Regions from separate parts of the Ktedonobacter sp. SOSP1-52 genome, predicted to be linked through region 2. Evidence: riboswitches for the same ligand, from Rfam matches in the RefSeq annotation. Region 2 holds a riboswitch; the other holds the start of a gene.
What was found. Region 2 has a riboswitch for cobalamin ahead of JMJ16_RS47425 (ABC transporter substrate-binding protein). Riboswitches for the same ligand answer to the same signal wherever they lie in the genome.
Positions count from the first base shown of each region.

Region 1 (10,911 bases), on a different contig from region 2:
GAAGTACTTGCACAAAGAGTAGCCGCCCCATTCAACAAGGCGAAGTACCTCAATAAAGCCGATTGTCCTTTGACACAGGCTCACTTTTGGAAAAACTTACAGCAAGTATATGGGGAGAAGGCATGAAATGCAAGGGGGGGCACATATAACATGCTAGAGGGTGTCTCTCTACAAAAGTAGAGACACCCTCCAACAATCTGTTCTACGACCACAGAATAAGGTTCTCCGTTATCCAGAACTTAGACAATTATGGACAAGCCATAACTGATGTCTGGTTCCTGCTTCCGCCACCACTGCTGAGGGTCCTCAGTCTGACATGATGTCCACAGGCGTCATTGTTCCCGTGTAACTCACGGTACATGCGAAAATTCTGCTATGCTAATGCGGCAAGGTTATACGCGGCGTTCAAGTCCCGATCCATGACCATGCCACAGTCCTCGCACACAAACACGCGGGTCGCAAGCGTCAGGTCTTCTTTCACCCATCCGCACGCATGACATGTCTTCGATGAGGGTTCCCAACGTGAGGCGAGTTTGACCTGTACACCTGCAAACGCCGCCTTGTAGAGCACTTGACGCTTGAACTCATGCATGCCGACATCCGCTATCGCTCTGGCGAGTTTGCGATTCTTGAGCATCCCTGAGATGTTGAGGTCCTCTAGCACGATCATCGACGGGCGTTCAGCATCGGGCTTGGTTTTCGCTACCAATGCTGAGGTGACGTTGTGCAGGGCGTCTTGACGAACATTGGCAATCCGTGCGTACAATCGCGCTAAGCGGTGTTTGGCTTTTTCGCGGTTCTTCGAGCCTTTCTTTGTACGCGAATGCCGACGAGAAGCCCGTTTTAAGGCCTTGAGCTTCTTGCGGAGGGCCTTGGGATTGGCAAAAGTGCGTCCATCCGAGACCACTGCCAGCATCTTGAGTCCCAGGTCCACGCCAATGACTGGACCAGTTGCCTCTGCTGGTTCGGCTTGCTCGGTCTGGACCACAATGGAAACATACCAGCGTCCAGCCTTTTCGCTGATTGTGGCACTCTTGACCTTCTCATTCATGGGAAGGGAATCACGCTCTTTGAGCCGGAGCAGTCCCAGGCGCGGTAACTGGATCGCATCAGGATAGACCTTCATCGTTCCGGTAAAGCGTGCTGAGCCGATGGCTTTTTTCTTGTTTTTGAGCTTGGGATACCCACACTTGCCGTTCCATTTGCCCTCTTTCTTCAGACGACACTTGCGAAAGAAGTGTTTAAAGGCTTCGTCCAGGTCGCGCAATCCCTCTTGAAAGGCGCATTTTGAGACCTCATACATCCAGGGTGTGGAGGTTTTAAGGGCGTTGATCTCTCGATGCAAGTCAATGGCGGTGGGCGTTTTCTCGCCCGCCTTGTAGGCTTCCTGTTTGCGGCGCAAGCCATAGTTGTAAGCCCAGCGAGCAGCACCGGCATGTTTGCGGCATGCCGTTACTTGCGCATTGTTGAGATCTAGTTCCACCCGGTAGCCTCGACTCACCTGCATGTTACGCATCCTCTTCTTGCATGGCCTGCTCAACGCAGTGCTTCATCTTCTCCGCTCGCCGTTTGGAAGGACGTCGTCCATAGATACGGCTTGCCATACTGGTGATAACGGCAATGAAATCATCGACCAAGTCGTTATCGGTATCACTTGGGAAGATCACCTCGATGCGCCGACCTTGCATCTGCATCAACTGCTCAATATAGTTGAAACCAAAGCGGGTAAGTCGATCCCGATGTTCAATGACCACAATACCAACACTTGGATCGGTAAGCAGCCTCATCAACTTGGGGCGCTTCTCATTGAGTCCCGATGCCAGCTCACTAACGGTCTTCGTCACCTGATAGCCATGTGCGGCAGCATAGTCTTTGAGCCGTTGCATTTGTCGCTCTAAATCCTCTTTCTGATCGGCAGAGGACACACGAGCGTAGAGCGCCACTTGCTTCGTATCTTGCACGGTGGCGGAATCACGAACAATAATGGTTCCGGTATCCAGTTGATAGGCGTCAAGCTTGCCAGCCTTCCACCAACGGAACGCCGTCTTATAGGTGACACCCATTTGTTTCGCATAGGCACTTAATCTCATAGGGATATAATGCCATAAATATCCCTAAATGTCAATATTTTGTTTAGCTATTAAATCACCCTACAGCGCAGCCGAGTCGGCCGCGTCTGTAAACGCCTCACCGGCCAGGTGCTGGCGTAACCACTCCAACACATCCTGTACGGTAGGAAGTGTAACCGCACCCAGGCGCTTGAGTTCTTCAAGCAGCATAGCTCCCTGGCCCCCTGTATAGTCACGCGCCGCCCATGATGGTGAGTGTTCATCTCCAGGAGTAGGAGACACGCAAACGCTCTCCTGAGACTCTGGCGCCTCTAGCAACAGCACCGGAATACCGCTCTGGGCTGCCGCCACAGCCTCTTGCACTAAAGCCAGGTTTCCTGGACCAATCGGCACGGGACAGAGGATCAGCAACGCGACGCGCTGCAAGGCGCGACGGACCCGTTGAAGCGACGCTTCAGATATCGGTGCGTAAGGTTGCTCGGTCACGACTTCGTCAGCCAGGCGCAGCGCAAGGGTATGATCACTATCGCCAACATTTAATGCGCCCGCGCTGAAGGCGTAGTCTTCGTCAGCGAGGGCACGCATCAGCACCTCGCCTGATCCACCTCCGGCGATGACATGGATCCGGGAGTTGACCTCCTTCTGCGGATTTCTGGGTTCCTCGCCCGGCGGCAGAACGCTCAGGTGGACGGAGCCACGCATAATTCCAACCTGCACGGCAACACCATAGACCTTCTTGAGCAGGGCAGGTGCCAGCACCTCCGCTGGAGAGCCATCGGCAACGATTCCACGCTGAAAGAGCAGCAAGCGTGGGAAATAACGCGCCGCCAGGTTCAGGTCATGGATGGCTGCAATCACTGTCACTCCACGCTGCTGGTGCAACCGCTGCACCAGCTCTAAGGTCTCGATCTGGTACCTGATATCCAGGTGAGCCGTTGGCTCATCGAGCAATAAGACAGATGGCTGCTGAGCCAGGGCCATGGCGATCATCACCCGTTGTCGCTCGCCTCCGCTAAGCTCATTAAAGACGCGCTGGGCCAGATCTCCCACGCCAGCGGTCTCCATTGCCTCCTGCACGATTGCATCATCCTCTTTGGTGGAGGAGGCAAAGAACGTGGATTGAAAGGGGGTGCGTCCCATGCTTACCATATGCCCAACGGTAAAGGCAAAGGGCATCTGCAAGTCCTGGGGTACCACTGCCACGCGGCGCGCAACCTCTCGCCGTCCCCAGGCATGCACAGCTCGCCCCTGGAGGAGAACATCTCCACGCTGTGGACGCAGGACGCCACTGAGTAAGCGCAACAAAGTAGTTTTGCCGGCGCCGTTAGGACCTAAAAGAGCAATCATCTCTCCCGAAGAAGCCGCAAGGGAGACATCATATAACAACGCCTGCTCGCTATAGCCAAAGGAGACATGGCGTGCCTCAAGGAGCTGCTGCTGATGTCCATTCTCGAACGCTACCATTGATACTCCCTCCTTCGCCTACGCAACAGAAACAGGAAAAACGGAGCACCAACCAGGGCGGTAAAGACGCCCACAGGGAGCACGGTCGGGGCAATCAGAGTCCGCGCCAGCAAATCCGCGATTACAAGAAAGATCGCGCCCCCCAGCGCTGAGGCGGGCAGCAAAACGCGATGCCGTGGACCAAGTAATAAGCGCATGACATGCGGAGTAACCAGCCCCACAAAGCCAATCAGGCCACTAATAGAGACCGCGGCAGCGGTAATCAGTGAGGCCAGCATAACCAGGAGAAATTTGTAGCCCTCGACATGCAAACCCAGGAAGGCCGCGCTCTCCTCCCCAAGCGCAAAAACATCCAGCACACGCGTCAGGCGCGAGGCCACAAGTAACCCGATGAGGACCAGCAACCCCACCAGCAGAACTTGCCACCAGCCAGTGACCGCGATCCCACCGGAGAGCCAGTTAAACAGCGATTGCAAGGAGAAGTCATTACGTGGGAAGAGCGTCAAAAGCAAGGTCTGCAACGCCACCATCACCGAATTAACGACGACACCCGCCAGCAGCAACGTCACTACAGGAGTCCGACCGCCCACGCGTGCGATACTATAGACAAATAGCACCGTCGCAAGCGCCCCTATAAACGCCAGGATAGCCGTGAGGGGAAAGAAGGTATCATAGAGCGCCGCGACCGGCAAGACAAAGGAGATGGTCGCCCCCAGGGCCGCGCCTGACGAGGTACCGATAAGAAAGGGGTCCGCCAGGGGATTACGCAAAAGCCCCTGAAAAAGGACGCCTGCGACCGCGAGCGCGGCTCCCACCAGGGCCGCTCCCACCACCACGGGCATACGCAACTGCCAGATAATAATTTCGACGCTGGGATCCCAGGTGGGCTGAAAATGAAATAGACCCGTTCCATTCACGATCACCTGTGCAATTGTAACGAGGGGAATAGGTGTCGAGCCAAGGCTGACCGCTAGCAACATTGCAGCTAGCAAAAGGACGATAAGCAGGCCATAGACGACTGCCGATGACCTTCGATGCCCTACAGGAGGCGGCATAGGCAGGCTCTCTTTAGGAGAGACAGGAAAAAGCGTTTTCATGAGATCCTTTTTACACGCGAAGGAACCTCTCTGTCCTGGTCGAATACAGGTATCCTGGCTCCTGGCTTATAGCGCGGCTCTACCTGCCTTCCCATCTGCTAGACAGTGGCATAACCTCTTACGAAGAGGGAGAGCAACTCACCAGTTACAGTAGCGCGACTGCGACGGTTTCACACCATCTTCCCTGCGCATTGCTGCCTGCTTCCATAGGCACACGCCCTTTCACAGCACAACAACACATACTTCTGATCCGAAAACCCTGAGCGCGAAGCGCTAGACACGCAAGTGAAGGCTTGTCCCTGAATGGGGATGGGTTTCGGAATAAGATCATATCGACGAGAACTACGAAAGTACCAGGTTTGATACGAATAATTAAGTATAGGCAATCATTTTTACCTGTGTCAATGCATGAGGTCTCATGCCCGGAAGTAACGTGGGTGCCTGAACTTAGGTACAGTTGACAAGAATCAGGGCAGGCAGGATACTACAACTAGTCAGAAGTAGCCATCCTGGCAGCTGGGAGCAGCGTCATCGCTTTCATGACAGGGAAGAAGAGCCACTACCCGCGTTCAATGAAGAGCCAGCAGGCATGCTTAGCACATATATATGCTTTATGAGGATAAGTTAATGGCATTAGAAAAAATTTTTTTTAGACAGGTAATGGGTCGCTTTGCCACTGGCGTTACCGTCGTCACGACGCGTCATCAAGAGGTTCTGGGCGGCTTAACCGTGAACGCATTCTGCTCCGTCTCGCTTGAGCCGCCCCTGATTCTGATTTGTGTGGATCTCAAAAGTCAAACACTCCCCCTGATTCGCGATAGCAAAGTCTTTGCTGTCAACATGCTGACGCAACAGCAAGAAGAGCTTTCCAACTGCTTTGCCACCTCAAGCCCTGAGCGCTTCGACTTTTTCTGTAACGCGACGCATCATACCGCGGTAACAGGTGCGCCTATTCTCGACAAAACGCTGGCATTCATTGATGCACGCGTCGTCGCGGAATATCCTGGTGGTGATCACAGCATTTTTCTGGGACAGGTCGCGGCAATGGGAACGGCCGAGCGCACACTCTTCGTGGAGGATGGCTTTGACCAGCACTATGATGCAGCCATAGCTAATGGGCAGAATGGCTCTAGCCAGCATGCAGATCCATCTCCACTGCTCTATTATCAAGGGCAATATCGGCATCTTGGAAATCTACAACGCAAGCCAACGCTAACTACGACCGGGACCGCCCATGAAGATGGATCCAACTAATACATTACATTCCAGGCAAGAGGAACTCCAGGTCCTGCAAACACAGATCAAGGCCTGTCGACGCTGCCAGGAGGCAGGCTATATTCCCTGCGCCCAACCTATCGTCAGCGGTCGGGTAGCCGACCAGGTCTTCGTCATTGGACAGGCTCCTGGACACCGCTCAGTCGCCAATAATAAACCCTGGAGTGGTCCGGCAGGTCTTCTTCTCCAACGCTGGCTAGAGCAAGCAGGCTTCCCCGCGGGCTATCTCTATGAGCATGCGTATTTGAGCTCACTCACACACTGTGATCCAGGGAAAAATCCCCGTGGCAATGGCGACCGCAAGCCCTCGCGCCAGGAAACTGAGCTTTGTCGCCCCTTTCTCGACGCCGAACTGCGCCTCGTTCAGCCACGCGTCGTGCTCCTGGTGGGAACCATGGCGATTGAAACTTTTTTTGGAAAAACGAGGCTCGAAGATCTCATTGGCACCTATAGCGAACATCATGGCACTCTCTTCTTGCCCCTTCCTCATCCCTCAGGCGTGAGTCGCTGGCTCAATGATCTCCAGCACCAGCAACTCCTTCAACAGGCATTGCAGTTGCTTGCACAATGGCGCATAGAGTATGAACTATAAGCTAACGCCAAAAGGCACGACTCATCCACATTCGTCATCCGCCCTCTCCTCCTCAGTGAATCGTGCCTTTTTTGATTATGCTTCTTGCTTGTAGCAGTGCGCTGCAAACAGGCTACTCTTTCGCCCGCTCGCGCATATGATACTCATGCACGCCCTTCTTAAGTGTTCCTAGCGCCAGAGTAGCACAGGTCGGGCGCGTCATGACCAGTTCGCGCCCAAGCTGATCCATCAGGTCCTCAAAGCTAAGGGCCTCAATCTCTTCAGGGGTCAACCCCTCAACCAGCTCAGTGACATACGAGGCTGCGGCCCGACTGATGGTGCAACCCTCGCCCTCCCAGCCAATATCCTCCAGCTTGCCATCCTGCCCAAAACGAGCTTGCATAGTGATCACGTCGGCACAACCAGGATTACCGCCGCTCAGGCTAACATCTGGTTGCTCTACAGCATGATTGTGGCGCGGATTTTCGTAGTGATCAAGCAGAAACTCAATCGCCTCTTGACGATCCATGTAGGAAGCCTCCTTGGGACTGAAACAGGCTCTTTGGGTTGCCTGCTCCTTGCATCTATCTTGCAACGCAAAGAGCAGCGATACCCGCCTCTGGGGGAGAGACGCGGCCCTCTCCACTTTGCTGGCTATCGCTACTCCCTGCAATAATTTATGGCTTATACCTTCTTGTTATCGGCTTACTGCTCTATTTCTCGATAGGAGAGCGCACCAGGTTTCCCCACTCGGTCCAGGAACCATCATAGTTGCGTACACGAGGATAGCCCAGCAGCCTGGTCAGCACGAACCAGGTATAGGCGGAGCGCTCGCCGATGCGGCAGTAGGTCACGACCTCGGCATCGGGTGTGACATCCTTGCTGCCATAAATCTGGCGTAGCTCCTCAGCTGACTTAAAGGTGCCATCGGCGTTGGCTGCTGTGCCCCAGGGAATGCTCTTCGCACCAGGGATATGTCCACCACGCTGCGCGCCCTCCTGGGGATAGTTGACCATGTGAATAAGTTCGCCCGTGTACTCCTGTGGTGAACGTACATCCACCAGGCGACGTCCAGGATTTTTGAGGCCAGCCAGCACATCTTCGCGATAGGCACGAAGTGTCTCATCGGCAGGCTGCGCATGATAGGTAGAAGGAGTTATCTGCGGCACCGCTTTGGTCTGAGGACGCTTCTCGGCCTCCCACTTTGTGCGGCCACCGTTCATAATCTTCATCTTCGTATGCCCATACATCGAGAAGAGCCAGAATGAATAGCAGGCATACCAGTTGTTCTTGTCACCGTACAGCACAATCGTGGTATCATTGGTAATGCCCCAGCGGCTCATCAAGCGCTCAAATTCCTGCTGATCAACAAAATCGCGCGAGAGTCTATCCTGCACATCCACATGCCAGTCAAGCTTCACCGCCCTGGAATGTGACCAATCTCGTACAGCAAGACATCTTCATCAGCCTCGATAATGCGAATTGAGTCATCCTCTAGATGCTCAGCAACCCAACTTGTCTCAACCAATACCTCTGGATGCGCGTACCCGGAGGCCGCATTTACAGCCGCACTAGTCTGTTCTGTTCCTGACATATGTCAAACCCTTCCTCAAAATACCTATAAAATCTATAGCAAACGCTTCAAGCTTCCTCTCAGAAACCCTGAGCGCGGAGCGCTAGCCACGAGAGTGGCGCGTGCCCCCAAATGGGGGTTAGTTTCTGTATGAGAATACAATGGTTGCCATAGGATGAAACGTCTCAAAGCATGCCCGATAACGTCCATACATTACCAGGGATAACAAAATGGACACTCGTTATATTCTACTATCCAACTCGGAATTAAACAAGTCGTTATGTGTACCCCGAAAGAGATGCTCAAGACGTTCGGCCAGAGCGGTGTTCCGTAGTGCCACCCGGTCGTTACGGACTGCCATCTCCAGCGCCTGCGGCTGCCCTATGATGACACAAAATCGCTTGGCACGCGTAATTGCTGTATATAACAAATTTCGCTGGAGCAGCATACGATGCTCACGATAAAGCGGCAAAATCACCACGGGATACTCACTCCCCTGACTCTTATGCACGGTCACCGCGTAGGCCAACACCACTTCGTCCAACTCATGAAAGGCATAGCTGACAAAAAGCGGTCCTGCCTCCTCTACAAACTCAACTTTGACCGTGGAGTTCTCCTTATCAATGGCGCGTATCCAGCCCACGTCGCCATTGAAAACGCCCTTATCATAGTCATTGCGCGTCTGCATGACCTTGTCACCAATACGAAAGACACGGTCTCCCCATTCAACCTGGACATGCGTATTGAGATTCAGGCTCTCCTGTAGCTTCTCGTTGAGCAAGGTGACACCCATGGCTCCCTTGTACATGGGAGAGAGCACCTGGATGTCTGTCAGGGAGTGAAAGTTATAGCGCGCAGGCAAACGGCGCTTTACCAGGTCAATCAGCAGGTGTTGACCACGTGCCGGGTCCTCCTCGTGCATAAAAAAGAAGTCACTGTGTGGCTCGACCTTGAGCGAGGGAATCTGCCCATTGTTGATCTGGTGAGCGCTCACGATGATCTTGCTTTGCTGGGCCTGGCGAAAGAGTTCCGTCAGGCGTACCACGGGAATAACCTCGCTTCTGAGCAGATCGCGCAACACGTTGCCTGGTCCCACGGATGGTAGTTGGTCCGCGTCACCAACAAGCAGGAGATGGGCATTGCGCGGCAGGGCTTTGAGGAGATGGTAGAACAGCAAGATATCGACCATGGAGAACTCATCGACGATCACAAATTGATGTGGCAGGGGATGGTCTTCGTTGCGCTGATAGCTATTATCATGCGGGGTATATTCCAGCAGGCGATGCAGCGTCTTGGCCTCAAGACTTGTGCCCTGGGTGCCAGTCGCCTCGCTCAGGCGCTTGGCAGCCCGGCCCGTGGGCGCTGCCAGGGCCACATCAACTTTTCGATTGCGGAGCAGCATCAGCAGCGCCCGAATAGAGGTTGATTTGCCAGTACCAGGGCCACCAGTCAGAATGGAAACCTTCTGTGTATAGGCCTGCTGTACCGCCTGGCGTTGCGTGTCCGTTAGAAGCATATTGCGCCGCTGTTTGAGCAACTGGAAGACGTTCTCCCAGAGTTGCTGGGAGACCGGTGGCAGGTGACTGGGCGCCTGCATCTGAGACTTCAACAGGCGCGCAGAGCCATTTTCAGCATACCAGAAGGGAGCGTAATAGACGTGAGCCTGGGAAGCTGATGATTCCTCAAGCAGGCTCTCATGGTTTATTGAGTGCTTCGCGGCTTGAAGATCCTGGTGAGCGGGTTCAAGAAAGAGATCCTTGTCGTCGCGCGAGGCTTGTAGAGCATGGTCAAGCGTTTCTGGCGCAATACGCAACTCATCGGAGGCCCGCAACAGCAAATCACGCTCGGTCAGGAAACAGTGCCCATCCTCATTGGCGGCCTGGGCCAGCACATATTTCAAGCCCGAGGCTAGGCGCGCGACACTATCAGCAGGTAGCCCTAGTTTCAGGGCGATCTCGTCCGCCGTGCGGAACCCGATGCCATACACATCCTCAGATAATTGATAAGGATTCGCGCGAATTACTTGAATCGCTTCGCGGCCATATTGCTTATACACACGTGTTGCTAGATTGATGGAGACCTCGTGCGACTGCAAAAAGAGGTGCAGCTCCTTGATCTCGCTCTGCTCCAGCCAGGTATGGATAATCTGATTGCGGTCACGCAGGCTCAAACCCTTCACCTCGCCGAGACGCTCTGGCTGCTGCTCAAGGATGGCCAGTGTCTGCTCGCCAAAGTGATCAACAATCAAGCCCGCCTTCTTTGGTCCAATGCCCTTGACCAGGCCCGAACTCAGGTAGCGGAGAATACCCTCAGGCGATGAGGGGAGACGCTGGGTAAAGTTCGTCACACGCAGCTGGCGCCCATAGCGCGGATCGTGCTCCCACTCCCCCTCAAGCGATAACAACTCGCCGACATGTACACCAGGCAAGACGCCCACAATGGTTGTCAAATCGTCCCGAAATAATTTGTTGCTGTTGAGACGAAAACGCGCGACCATATAGTGGTTATCTTCGTTACGAAAGACGATATTTTCTACAGACCCTTCAAGCGTTGCCATACAAACCTATTCCACATTGCCCGCTGGTTTGCGGTATCTAGAGTAAGCAATCAGTGCAAACATCCTTCTCTTTCTACACCCCTATCTTAGCACAGGGGAAGGAGCATTTATACACTGCTAACAAAAGCGTCATTTATGCCTATACGCATTGTTGCTATATTTAGCTACGTTGTTGTGAGAAAGGATGACTTAGGATATAATAGCTAATGCATCCCTTACCCACAGCGACACCCTGTCCTTGTATTGCATCACTCTACTTGCCATTACGGCAGATCGCAAGTGAACAGTTTGTTATGAGTGGAAAA
Region 1 covers NZ_BNJH01000003.1:1,326,756-1,337,666, reverse strand. The annotation lists gene JMJ16_RS31135 (RNA-guided endonuclease TnpB family protein) at 374-1,507, opposite strand; gene JMJ16_RS31130 (IS607 family transposase) at 1,509-2,090, opposite strand; gene JMJ16_RS31125 (ABC transporter ATP-binding protein) at 2,151-3,533, opposite strand; gene JMJ16_RS31120 (iron ABC transporter permease) at 3,527-4,630, opposite strand; cobalamin riboswitch at 4,678-4,816, opposite strand; gene JMJ16_RS31115 (flavin reductase family protein) at 5,258-5,884, shown strand; gene JMJ16_RS31110 (uracil-DNA glycosylase family protein) at 5,865-6,497, shown strand; gene JMJ16_RS31105 (iron-sulfur cluster assembly scaffold protein) at 6,610-7,005, opposite strand; partial or broken gene JMJ16_RS31100 (sulfurtransferase) at 7,190-8,070, opposite strand; gene JMJ16_RS31095 (ATP-dependent RecD-like DNA helicase) at 8,291-10,606, opposite strand; gene JMJ16_RS31090 (DUF6788 family protein) at 10,900-10,911, shown strand, end outside.
Region 1: another riboswitch for cobalamin. It lies ahead of JMJ16_RS31120 (iron ABC transporter permease); the one in region 2 lies ahead of JMJ16_RS47425 (ABC transporter substrate-binding protein).

Region 2 (10,911 bases):
GCCCACAGAGCATCTCGAAGGTGATGGCGCCCAGGGCGTAGACATCGGCGCGCGAACCCAACACCTGCCCCTTGACCACCTCAGGTGCGATATACTCGGGTGCTCCCAGGAAGGACCCTGAAATACTTAATAGGTGAGGATAGGCGTGTTCTACTGGAGCAAGACCCTCTAGTGCCAGCATCGGCACCAGACCAAAGCCCACCACCTGGAGACTCCTGGCATCCACCCAGATGTTCAGCGGTCGTAAAGCTCCATGTGCAAATCCGTGATTATGCGCGTAATCCAGGGCCTCTGCCAGGCGGCACAAGATCCGTGAAGCTTGCAAAGGCGTCAGTTGTCCGCGCTCACGTACAAGGTCGGCCAACGTATTGCCAGAGACCAGCGGCGAAACCATGTAGGGCATTCCCAGGTGCTCGCCAAAATCTTCCAGCGGCTGAACGCAGGGATGCCGCAATTGCATCAGACCCGAAGCAATCGTGGTAAAGCGAGCGCTAAAGCGCGCCCGTGCCTCAGAAGAGAGGGTAGAGGGTAAAAAGTAGGTCGTGAGCATAACCGGGCGCACTGATCCCTCCTGACGAGCCTGGTAGACTGCGTTCAGGTTCCCTCGCCCCAACAACTGCTCAACCTGGTATGTCCCCAGCGTTTGACCCACTAACTCATCAACAGATAGCGAAGACGTAGACATACGAAGATAGCTCCCTGAAAAAATTACGCCCCGGACTACAACACTACTGATCCGAAATCCTGAGCGCGGAGCGCTCGTCACGAGAGTGACGTTGGGTTTCGGAATAAGAACATAATGAAGACAATCAAGAAAACTCTTTGACACACTATGAATATTTATGGTAAATGAAGTGTATACATTGAACAAGATACTCGTCAACTGCTATGAGCTGGCACTAGGACTTGTGGGGGGAGCTAAAAAGCGTTACCATGAGGGGACACCATAAGGGAGGAAGACACACACATTTTATGAGCGAAGTTATTTCTCGTCTCGCTGATGCGACACCTGCCTGGTTAAGTACCATCCTACGCGAGGCTGGCTATCTTTCTCAGGGCAGCGTTGTCTCTGTGGATCAGCGGATCTCTGATGCCTTTAACTCAAGTACCGCCCATCTACGCCTGGTCTATAGCGAAGATGCAACTGCTACACCGCCACAAGATCTCGTGCTCAAGCTCCAGAAGAATCACGATGGAGAGAACGAGGTCCAATTCTATCGCCTGGTCGCTCAGCTAGGCGCAAACCTGCCGATGCTCGCCCCCTGCTTCGCCCTGAACTATGATGCGCAGAGTGGGAACTCCTATCTCCTCTTCGAGGATCTCTCGCCCACACATGTAGCGCCTGTGACGCGCCAGCAGCTTCTTGAGGGGCAGGGGGTTCCGCGCGCCGATCAGCTCGATGGCATCGCGGATGCTCTCGCTGGCTTCCACGCCTACTGGTGGGAGCATCCCGATCTGGGTAAATACGAGGCGACGGCCATTCGCCCCTGGTGGCGCGATAAAGAGAGCTACCAGCAGCATATCGAGCGCCGCATCCGCGAGTGGGATTCCTTTAAACAGAGCGCAGCCAGCGAGATCTCACCTCAGATCCGTGCGACCTATGAATATGTGCTTGGACGTATGCCAGCTCTCTGGGAGGAATATCTGGAGGAGCGGATCACCAACCGTCACCAGCTTACCCTTTCGCAGGGCGATTGTTACCTGAGCAACCTGCTCTGCCCACGTGAGGTCGCGGGCGAGGCCGAAGAACCCAAGGGGCAGACCTATATTCTCGACCTGGAGGCCGTTAGCGCCAATTTCCCAACCTATGACCTGGCCTACCTGATGCCCACCTTCTGGTCACCTGAGCAGCGCAAGGTCCATCGCCCCGAGGAACTTTTCCTGATTCGCTACCTCCAACGCCTACGCAAGTTTGGCGTTGAGAATTACAACTGGGCCATGCTCTGGCGCGATTACCAGATGATGGTTGTCTTTATGCTCTTTGATCCCATCTGGGACCAGACGGCGGGCGCGTCGCGCGCTTACTGGTATCCCAAGCTTCACTGCCTGGTACGCAACTTCTGGGACATGGGCTGCGGCCTCACCCTACGCAAACTCGCAGAGAAGAAATAGTGTTGAGAGTCAATCCTATTGCGGGCAGATGCCCGCAATAGGATTGACTCTCAACACCTAGCACATAATGAGAAATTAAATAAATGAGGAAAGGTCGAGGTATTTTTCCAGGATGTCTGCCAGCCTGTCGTAGGCCTGCATACGCTCAAAGGGCCGCATCTCTGGCACCGGGGCTGCGCTCCGCTCTCCCAACGCTCTTAAAATCGCATGGCGAAAGAAGTCATTCTCAAACAAGCCATGCAGGTAGCAGCCCGCGACCCAACCCTCTTCGCTAAGAAAACCATCCGCCACGCCGTTTACCTCTAGCAGCGGCATAAGGGAGGTCGAATTCGCATCCGCCGTGCGACCGAGATGAATTTGATAGGCTCGCAACGGCTGCTCAGGCACAAAGGCAAACAGGCCCCGACAAGCAGTTCTCGTCAAGTTGGCCACACTCTGAGAAGTCACCTTCTCTTCCAGAGAGGCGAAAATCGTCTCCACCGGTAGAAGACTCAGGCCAGCCTCAACCGCTCCTGCGCAACCCTCCACACCTGTTGGATCACATAGACGCTCACCAAGCATCTGGTAGCCACCACAAATGCCCAGGATCGCTACCCCCTCCCGCACCAGGCGACGAATTTGCATACCCAGTCCAGTGCGCCAGAGCCAGGCTAGGTCAGCAAAGGTATTCTTTGTGCCAGGAAGGATGATCAAGTCAGGTCGTTCAGGAAGCTCCTCGGGCGAGCTTACCAGGTGCAGGCGCACCCCTGGCTCCGCCGCTAAGGCATCAAACTCGTCGTAGTTGCTCATATACGGCAGGCGTGGTATCACAATCTGTAGTTGTTGAGTGGCTTCTCCCTGCTGTTTCTGCGTCAGGAGCGCTGTTCCCTCTTCCAGCGCGACACTGTCTTCCTCGGCAATTCCCAGATCCCTCACAAAAGGCACCGTTCCCAGCACGGGTATCCCCGCTCGCGCCTCCAGCATCCGCTCACCCTCCCGCCATAGCTCCAGGTCGCCACGAAACTTATTCACAATCAGGCCCTTGACGCGCTCACGCTCCTCGGGTTGAAGCAACATTAAGGTTCCAAGCAGCGAGGCGAAGATGCCGCCCCGGTCGATATCCCCCACCAGCAGCACCGAGGCATCTGCCCAGCGTGCGACGCGCATATTAACCAGGTCATAGCGCGCCAGATTGATCTCGACCGGGCTGCCCGCGCCCTCAATTATTACCAGGTCATAGGCACGACGCAGGCTCTCCAGGGCTTGCTTTACCACCGCTTCAAAGCCTGTACGCTGGCGATAATACTCAAGCGCCTCCATCGTGCTTAGAGGCCGCCCCAGCATAATAACCTGGCTACGCGAGTCTCCCTCGGGCTTGAGTAGAATAGGATTCATCTCGACTGTTGGCTCAATGCCTGCCGCCTCGGCCTGGACTGCCTGGGCGCGCCCAATCTCGCCTCCAGCGGGCGTGACAAATGAGTTAAGGGCCATATTCTGAGCCTTAAATGGTGCCACGCGCCAGCCCTGGCGAGCGAAGAGGCGACACAGGCCTGTGACCAGCGTACTCTTGCCAACGGTCGAGGCTGTTCCCTGTACCATGATGGTACGTGCTAATTCTCCCATAGCTCCTTCTCCTCACTCTGTAATACCCCTAACACTCCCACCAACCTGGACCATTCATATGCCTGCCGCGTAGCGACCCGTATATACCGTGGTAGGCCAAACGAGGTACAGTCGCGCACCAGGAGACCTCCCTGCAATAAAGCTGCTCGCAACCTCGTGGCCTTTCCCACGCGTACCAGCGCATAGTGCGTGCGCGTTGGCACCACCCTACATCCCAGGCCTTGCAAGGCTCCAAAGAAGGCCTCTCGCTCTCGCGCTAATCCTTGCAGACTATATGCCAGGTGCTCCCTGTCCGCGAGGACTGCTGTAGCCACTACCTGCGCGGCTCCATTGACATTCCAGGCTGGCAGGTTAGTTGCCAGCTTTGCTGCCAGTTCGGGAGGCGCCACAGCATAGCCGATCCTCAGCGCCGCCAGGGCGAAATCCTTAGTCAGGGAGCGCAACACAATCACCCGTCCCTCCTCCTGCACCAGCTCCAGTGCCGTCTCCTCTTCAGCGGGAAAGAGAAAATGGCGATACGACTCATCAATGACCAGCAGCGTTCCTAGCTCCGCACACACTCGAGCCAGCTCACGCAACTTCATCAGAGGTAGCCACTCCCCGGTTGGATTATTGGGATTACAGAGCCAGAATAATGCCGGGCGCAGCCTCCTCAACCACTGTATAACTTCGGGTATATCTACCTGAAAGTCATCCTCTTCCCGTAGTATACAATCGCTCACACTGGCCCCCACAGCCTGTGACGCCGCCCGATACTCGCCAAATGTCGGCATCAATTGCGCGACCGCAGCTCCTGGACAGAGAAAGGTACGCGCGATACTCCAGATAAGTTCGCTTGCACCATTGCCACATACTAACCACTCTATCCCTACCTGTTGAGCATCAATCTCATAACGCAATAGCGCACGTTTCAATGCGAGACAGGTACGATCTGGATAGCGCTCAAGCGCCAGGCCAGCTAAAGCCTGGCGGGCCACCGGTGAGGGGCCATAGGGGTTGGCATTGACGCTGAAATCGTGTATCTCCTCTGGGCACAAGCCCAGGCGCTCCAATTCTCCGTAATCCAAAGCGCCATGCACCGGCAGTTCGCGCCCGTCTAATTGCTCCTTTGTAGGTGGTGGATGTTGCTGCATCTAGCCTCTTCCTGCTTGCCTCCATATACGCACGACCAGCGCGAGCAGGAAGGCACAGGTTCCAACCCAGCAGGTCATACGCTCCGCCTGGACGATAACGGCGGGCGTTATGTTCCGCCTCTCCTCCCCAAGGATGTAATGCTCGACCTTCTCTAGACGCACGCCCAGCGCTCCCGCTGCCGCCGACATGGGATGCCCGGCGTTTGGACTCTCCGTCTTGCCTGCGTCACGGCGCCACACGCGCCATGCCTCTTTTCGCGATCCTCCATAGAGAGGCGCACAGGCGATGATGAGCAGCGCACTGAGGCGGGCCGGAAGCAGGTTGAGTAAATCATCTAGCCGCGCGGCAGCCTTCCCCAGATATTCATACTTACCATGATAGCCTATCAGCGAGTCAAAGGTGTTGACCAGACGGTAGAGCGCCGCACCTGGCAGGCCAAAGAGGGCATAGTACCAGAGAGGCGCGACAACCGAATCGCTCACATTCTCTGCCAGCGATTCAATTGCCGCCGCCGCGACCAGCTCGGGACTTAAGTGTGAGCGATCCCGGCTTACCAAGCTTCTTAACGCCTCACGAGCCTCCTCCAAGTCCCCCTGCTCGAGTGACATGCGTACCTGCACCCCCGCCTCTACCAGCATCCGCAAGGCAAAAAAAGGCTTCAGAGCCATTCCTATGAATACTGCCGAAGCGAGCAAGCCTACTCGCGCTCCTCCATAGTCTTTGGCCTTCTTCTCTATGCTTCCTATTAGACCTTGAAACAACTTCACCGGCACAAGAACCAGTGGAAAAGCTACCAACAACATGATGACGCCATACCTTAGCTGTGCCCCTTGGCCGCGAGGGGCACGACTCTCAAGCGCTCGAATAAGCCTACCATACCAGACGACGGGATGCACGCTGGCGGCTGGCTCGCCTATGAGGTCAAAGGCAGCCGCCAGCAAGAGCACCAGCGCTTCATGCACACTTCGTTGCCCTTTTGTCTCTGGCATGGGCTAAAACTCGATGCCCTTCTGGGCCTTGACTCCGGCGTCGTAGTGATGCTTTATATCCGTGATCTCCGAGACTGTATCGGCATACTCGATCAGTTCAGGGATGGCGTAGCGGCCTGTGATAACGATGTGCATCCCCTCTGGGCGCTGCTCCAGCACCTGGTGCACCTCTTCCCAGGCCAGCCAGCCGTATTTAAGGACATAGGTCATCTCGTCCAGCACTATCAGGTCATAGTCGCCCGAGAGGATCTTCAGTTTGCAGATCTCCCAGCCCTGGCGCGCCAGCTCTTTATCCTTCTCGATGTCCTTGGAGAGCCAGGTAAAACCATCGCCCAAAGGGTGAATCTCGATGCCTGCCTTGCGCGCCGCTTTCTCCTCGCCCCAGTTGGCTGTGCGCGCCTTGATAAATTGCAGCATGCAGACACGTAGGCCCTGGCCCCAGGCGCGGAAGAGCAGGCCCAGCGCCGCTGTGGTCTTCCCTTTGCCCTTCCCGGTGTTGAGAATGACCAATCCCTTCTTCTTCGCGCTCTTTGCGCGTTCGCGCCGGGCCGCATGGCTGGCGCGCTGGCGCTTCAGCCGCTCCTCTTCGCTTAGTTCTACGTCCTCCTCTGGATCGTACCCCTCCTCTATTTCCTCGTTGTGTTCCAGTTCTTCTTCTGTCATGACCACCACTCCTCGCGCCTGCGGCGCGTATTAGGGTGATGGGGGAGTGACTGGAGGGGCCGTTGGTCCCTCCAGTCACTCCCCCATCACTGACTCTTTATTTAGACTGTACCGGTACAGTAATCGGGGAGCGCACCGGGGAATTTGTCGGGGTGAATGATCTGGGCAACGCATTGTAAACCCTGCACGAGGCGCGGGCCAGGGCGCTGCATGATGTCAGCGTTGACACGGTAGACTTTGCGGTCCTTAAAGGCCTGGATGGTGCTCCAGTTGGCGCGCTTATAGACGCTATCAGGGGTGCCACCATAGGCGGGGTCTTCCGTAAGAATCACGATCTGGGGGTTGGCGCTCAAAACCGCCTCGTCGGTAACCTGGGGGTACCCTTCGTTGGCGGTATTGCTATGAAAGATGTTGGTGGCACTGGCATCTTGCAATAGTTCGTCACCAAACGAGCCGCCACCAAAGACATAGGGCTTACCAGGCGTGCTATCATCAACCTCGAGCAAGACCCTTGGCGCGGGGGTACCCGCAACCTTCTGCTCGATATCATCGCGCTCCTTCTTCAATTGCGCGACCAGGTCATTAGCCTTGGCTTCACTATAGGTCAGGCGCCCCACCAGCTGAATCTGGTCAAAGGTCTGGCTGAAATTTGTCAGGGAGAGGTCAACGATGTTGACGCCAGAGTCCTTAAGTTTGCTATCATATTGCTTGGTCAGCCCGCCAGAGGAGAGAACCAGGTCAGGCTTGAGCGCGATAATCTGCTCAACGTTGTAGCCCTGAGTGCTAGAGACCTTGGGGAGCTTCGCCAGGTCAGTGGGATAGTTTGTAAAGGCATCCACCCCAATAACCCTGCTTTGCAGGCCCAGTGCGCCCAGGATCTCGCTGGTGCTGGCTGTGAGCGATATAATGCGCTGGGGGGCCGCTTTAGGCATATTAATGGGTTTGCCGTAGTAATCGTTCGCCGGGGCCTGCGTCGCCGTGGGTGTGGCGGATGAACCTGTCTGTGTAGAGCCACTACAGGCCGCCAGCAGCGCGCAGAGCGCCACTAACATCAGGGGCAACAGACGATGGGAGATGACACAGGTAGACATGAGTCGTACTCCTCCAAATATATCAAGATAGACAACGACACTGCCCGTCGTCACCTCGCGCCCTTTGGAGGTATTGCAGAAGACATGGGGAAAAGGTTTCCAGCGTACGGCAGGAATCGCCTCGCAACCCTTCAAAGCCTCAACGCTGTTCCATGTACTCGCTCCTTTGACGCGAAGGATGAGATCGGCACTATTGGGCAGGTCTCCTGGCTTCTGGCTGCAAACGCTTCTCACCGACCTTCCCGCGCGCAACAGAACGCAGTGGTATGTTTATGCACCCCTTCTCGGGGCTGGTGAGTCGCTCGCCAGTTACAGTAGCGCGACTGCGCCGGACTCGCACCGGCTTCCCTATTCTGCCCGCTATAGCTCTGCGGGCCACCCAATGTGTTTGATGTGTATCAACAACAGGCTCTATTCTACCACCACGGGGGCGTGGCACGCAAATGCTTCAGTTCCAAAGGCAGACCAGCCACGAGCAAGTACACGCGCTCCGCGGCCTCCGCCAGGTGCTGATTGACCCTTCCTAACCCATCGCGATACACGCGCCCCAGAGGGGTATCTGGCACCAACCCCAGGCCCACCTCATTCGAGACCACCAGCAATGTTTTCCCTGAAGGAAGCTCTCGCACCGCCTCCAATAGCCGCTCTACCTCGCCCAACAACTCCTGGTCAAAGAGCGTGCCAGGTTGTGCGATCTCACCCTCGCAGACTACCCCGCTCTCACGAAAGAGCCAGTTGGAGAGCCAGAGTGTCATACAATCTAACACAAGCACATCGGCCACCTGCGCCCCCTCGCGCACCGCCCTCGCCAGGTCCAGCGGCTCCTCAATCGTCACCCACTGCTCCGAGCGGTCGGCGCGATGCCGGGCGATGCGCTCGCGCATCTCCTCATCGCTCGCCATGGCCGTGGCGATAAATGCCACTTCTCGCCCGCTCGCCTCGGCTATACGCTCGGCGAAGGCGCTCTTCCCACTACGCGCCCCACCCAGCACCAGTACCAACCGCGGACGCTTCTCATCGCTACTCATCAAATTTCTTCCCTCCTAAATCCCTATGCTTACTTTCATGATATACTGAAGCATATCACCATTTCCATATTCCAACATCTCAAAAAGAATAGATCTACTATCAAAGCAACCATCCCGATTGCATAGGTGCACCACACCTCAAGCGCTAGAGAGGATTTCCCAGGCATGAAAGGGCATAACCATATCGCCTTTAGCCTTGCCGCAGCCGCTGTCGTCAACACGCTCATCTTCGACGTTACGCACCTCTCAATGGCTGGTAGCCCGGTCAACCTGGCCCTCACAGAGCAGCTTCTCCCCCTGGCCTCACAATCGCTCACCTTCACCGATCTCCTCTATAAAAGCGCCTTCTATGGCGGGATCGTGCTTGGCTCGGTCGCGCCCGATATCGATCATCCCAAGAGTCTTATCAGCCATCTCTTCCCCTGGGCCAGCCGCATCGTGACCAGTTTCTGCAAGCATCGCACACTTACCCACAGCCTGCCTGGTATTGTTGCAGCGACCATCTTCTGGGGCATCCTGCTCGCGCTGGGACTCGGTCTCTTCAATGCCGCTATTTTCTCCCTCTCTGCCGAGATGATGCATGCCGCCTTCCTCTTCTACCTCGCAACCACCCTTGGTTGCCTCCTACACAGCTTTGAAGATACCATGACCTTCGCTGGCATCCCCTGGCTCTATCCCCTCTCCAGGCGTAGTCAGCGCTTCCCCTTCATCCACTTTCGTTCCGGTAGCCTCACTGAGTACGCCGTCGTACTCTTCTTTATTGTGCTCGTAGGCCTCGGCCTACTCTACCACCTCTTCTTTGTCTAGTTCAAACACGGGCTGAGAATCTATCAACCATCTGGACATTGACCCAGGTCAATATGATACTATTATCAACATTGACGTTCTCGTCCATAACCTGCTCTACGATGAGCTAAGAAGAGATGGTTTATCTTGAAAAAACTGAGTCTGCCTTTGGCAACGAACTGGTTGGTAAAAGAACGGAATATGTCCCTCTCTGTCGAGAAGGATGGCAAGAGCGAGGAGGGCTGGATTCCCGCGTCAGTACCTGGTACAGTCCACCAGGCCCTGCTTGATGCTAAGCGCATTCCCGATCCGTTCCAGGGTACTAATGAGAATGATATTCAGTGGATCGGCGAGCGTGACTGGCTCTATCGCTGCTCCTTTACGCTTATAGATGATGTCCAGGCCGCTGAACATGTTGTGTTACACTTTGAAGGCCTGGACACCTATGCAACGGTCTGGCTCAATGGCGTGGAGATCGCGCGCAGCACCAATATGTTTGTGCCCCTACACGTCGAAGTCACTAACCTGCTCCGCCCCGGTCAGAATGAGCTCTTGATTAATTTTGAGTCCGCGCTCAGACTGGGTCAAACCCTGGAAGCCCAACATGGCAAGCACACATCCTGGAACGGCGATAGTAGCCGCTTATATGTCAGAAAAGCGCAATATCACTATGGCTGGGACTGGGGTCCAATCTTACTTACCGCAGGCCCCTGGCGCGCTATCTCGCTGCTCGCCTATAAGAGCCGCATCGTCGATGTGTTGTCTCAGACTGAGGTCAGCCCCGATCTAGAAAGCGCGCTGCTCTCTGTCACCACAGATATTGAGCTTGGTGGCACAGATCCTGCTAATGTCTCATGCAGTGTCAGTATCTATGATTCACAGAATACGCTCGTTGGCGAGCAGGAACTTCCTGGCACGACCCTGGAACTTCTGCCTGACCATGGACAATATCGTCTACAAGCCAGACTACAGATTGTCCAGCCACAGCTCTGGTGGCCACGTGGATATGGCGCGCAGCCTCTTTACCGCCTGGTGGTAACGCTTCACGATGAGCAAGGCAGTACCCTGGACCAGCGCGAGATACGCACAGGACTACGCCGCCTGGAGCTGAGCCAGCATGCTTTCTCCGATCAACCAGGGAGCTCGTTTTACTTTACCATCAACAATACGCCTATCTTCTGTGGGGGCGCAAACTGGATACCCGCTGATTCACTGACGCCGCGCATCTCGCCCGAGCGCTATCGTGCCTGGGTGCAACTGGCGGCGGATGCTAATATGGCCATGCTGCGCGTCTGGGGAGGTGGTATCTATGAAGAGGATGTCTTCTATGATGCCTGCGATGAACTTGGTATCCTGGTCTGGCAGGATTTCATGTTTGCCTGTGGCATGTATCCCGCGCTAGACTGGTTCCAGGCCAGTGTCAGGGCGGAGGCCGAGGCTGCTGTTCGGCGCTTACATCATCACCCCAGTATCGCACTCTGGTGCGGCAATAACGAAGATTACCTG
Region 2 covers NZ_BNJH01000006.1:515,549-526,459, reverse strand. The annotation lists gene JMJ16_RS47455 (protein kinase) at 1-685, opposite strand, end outside; gene JMJ16_RS47450 (phosphotransferase) at 973-2,112, shown strand; gene JMJ16_RS47445 (cobyric acid synthase) at 2,188-3,714, opposite strand; gene JMJ16_RS47440 (histidinol-phosphate transaminase) at 3,702-4,847, opposite strand; gene cbiB (adenosylcobinamide-phosphate synthase CbiB) at 4,848-5,837, opposite strand; gene cobO (cob(I)yrinic acid a,c-diamide adenosyltransferase) at 5,841-6,500, opposite strand; gene JMJ16_RS47425 (ABC transporter substrate-binding protein) at 6,602-7,591, opposite strand; cobalamin riboswitch at 7,770-7,989, opposite strand; gene cobU (bifunctional adenosylcobinamide kinase/adenosylcobinamide-phosphate guanylyltransferase) at 8,008-8,619, opposite strand; gene JMJ16_RS47415 (metal-dependent hydrolase) at 8,785-9,426, shown strand; gene JMJ16_RS47410 (glycoside hydrolase family 2 protein) at 9,553-10,911, shown strand, end outside.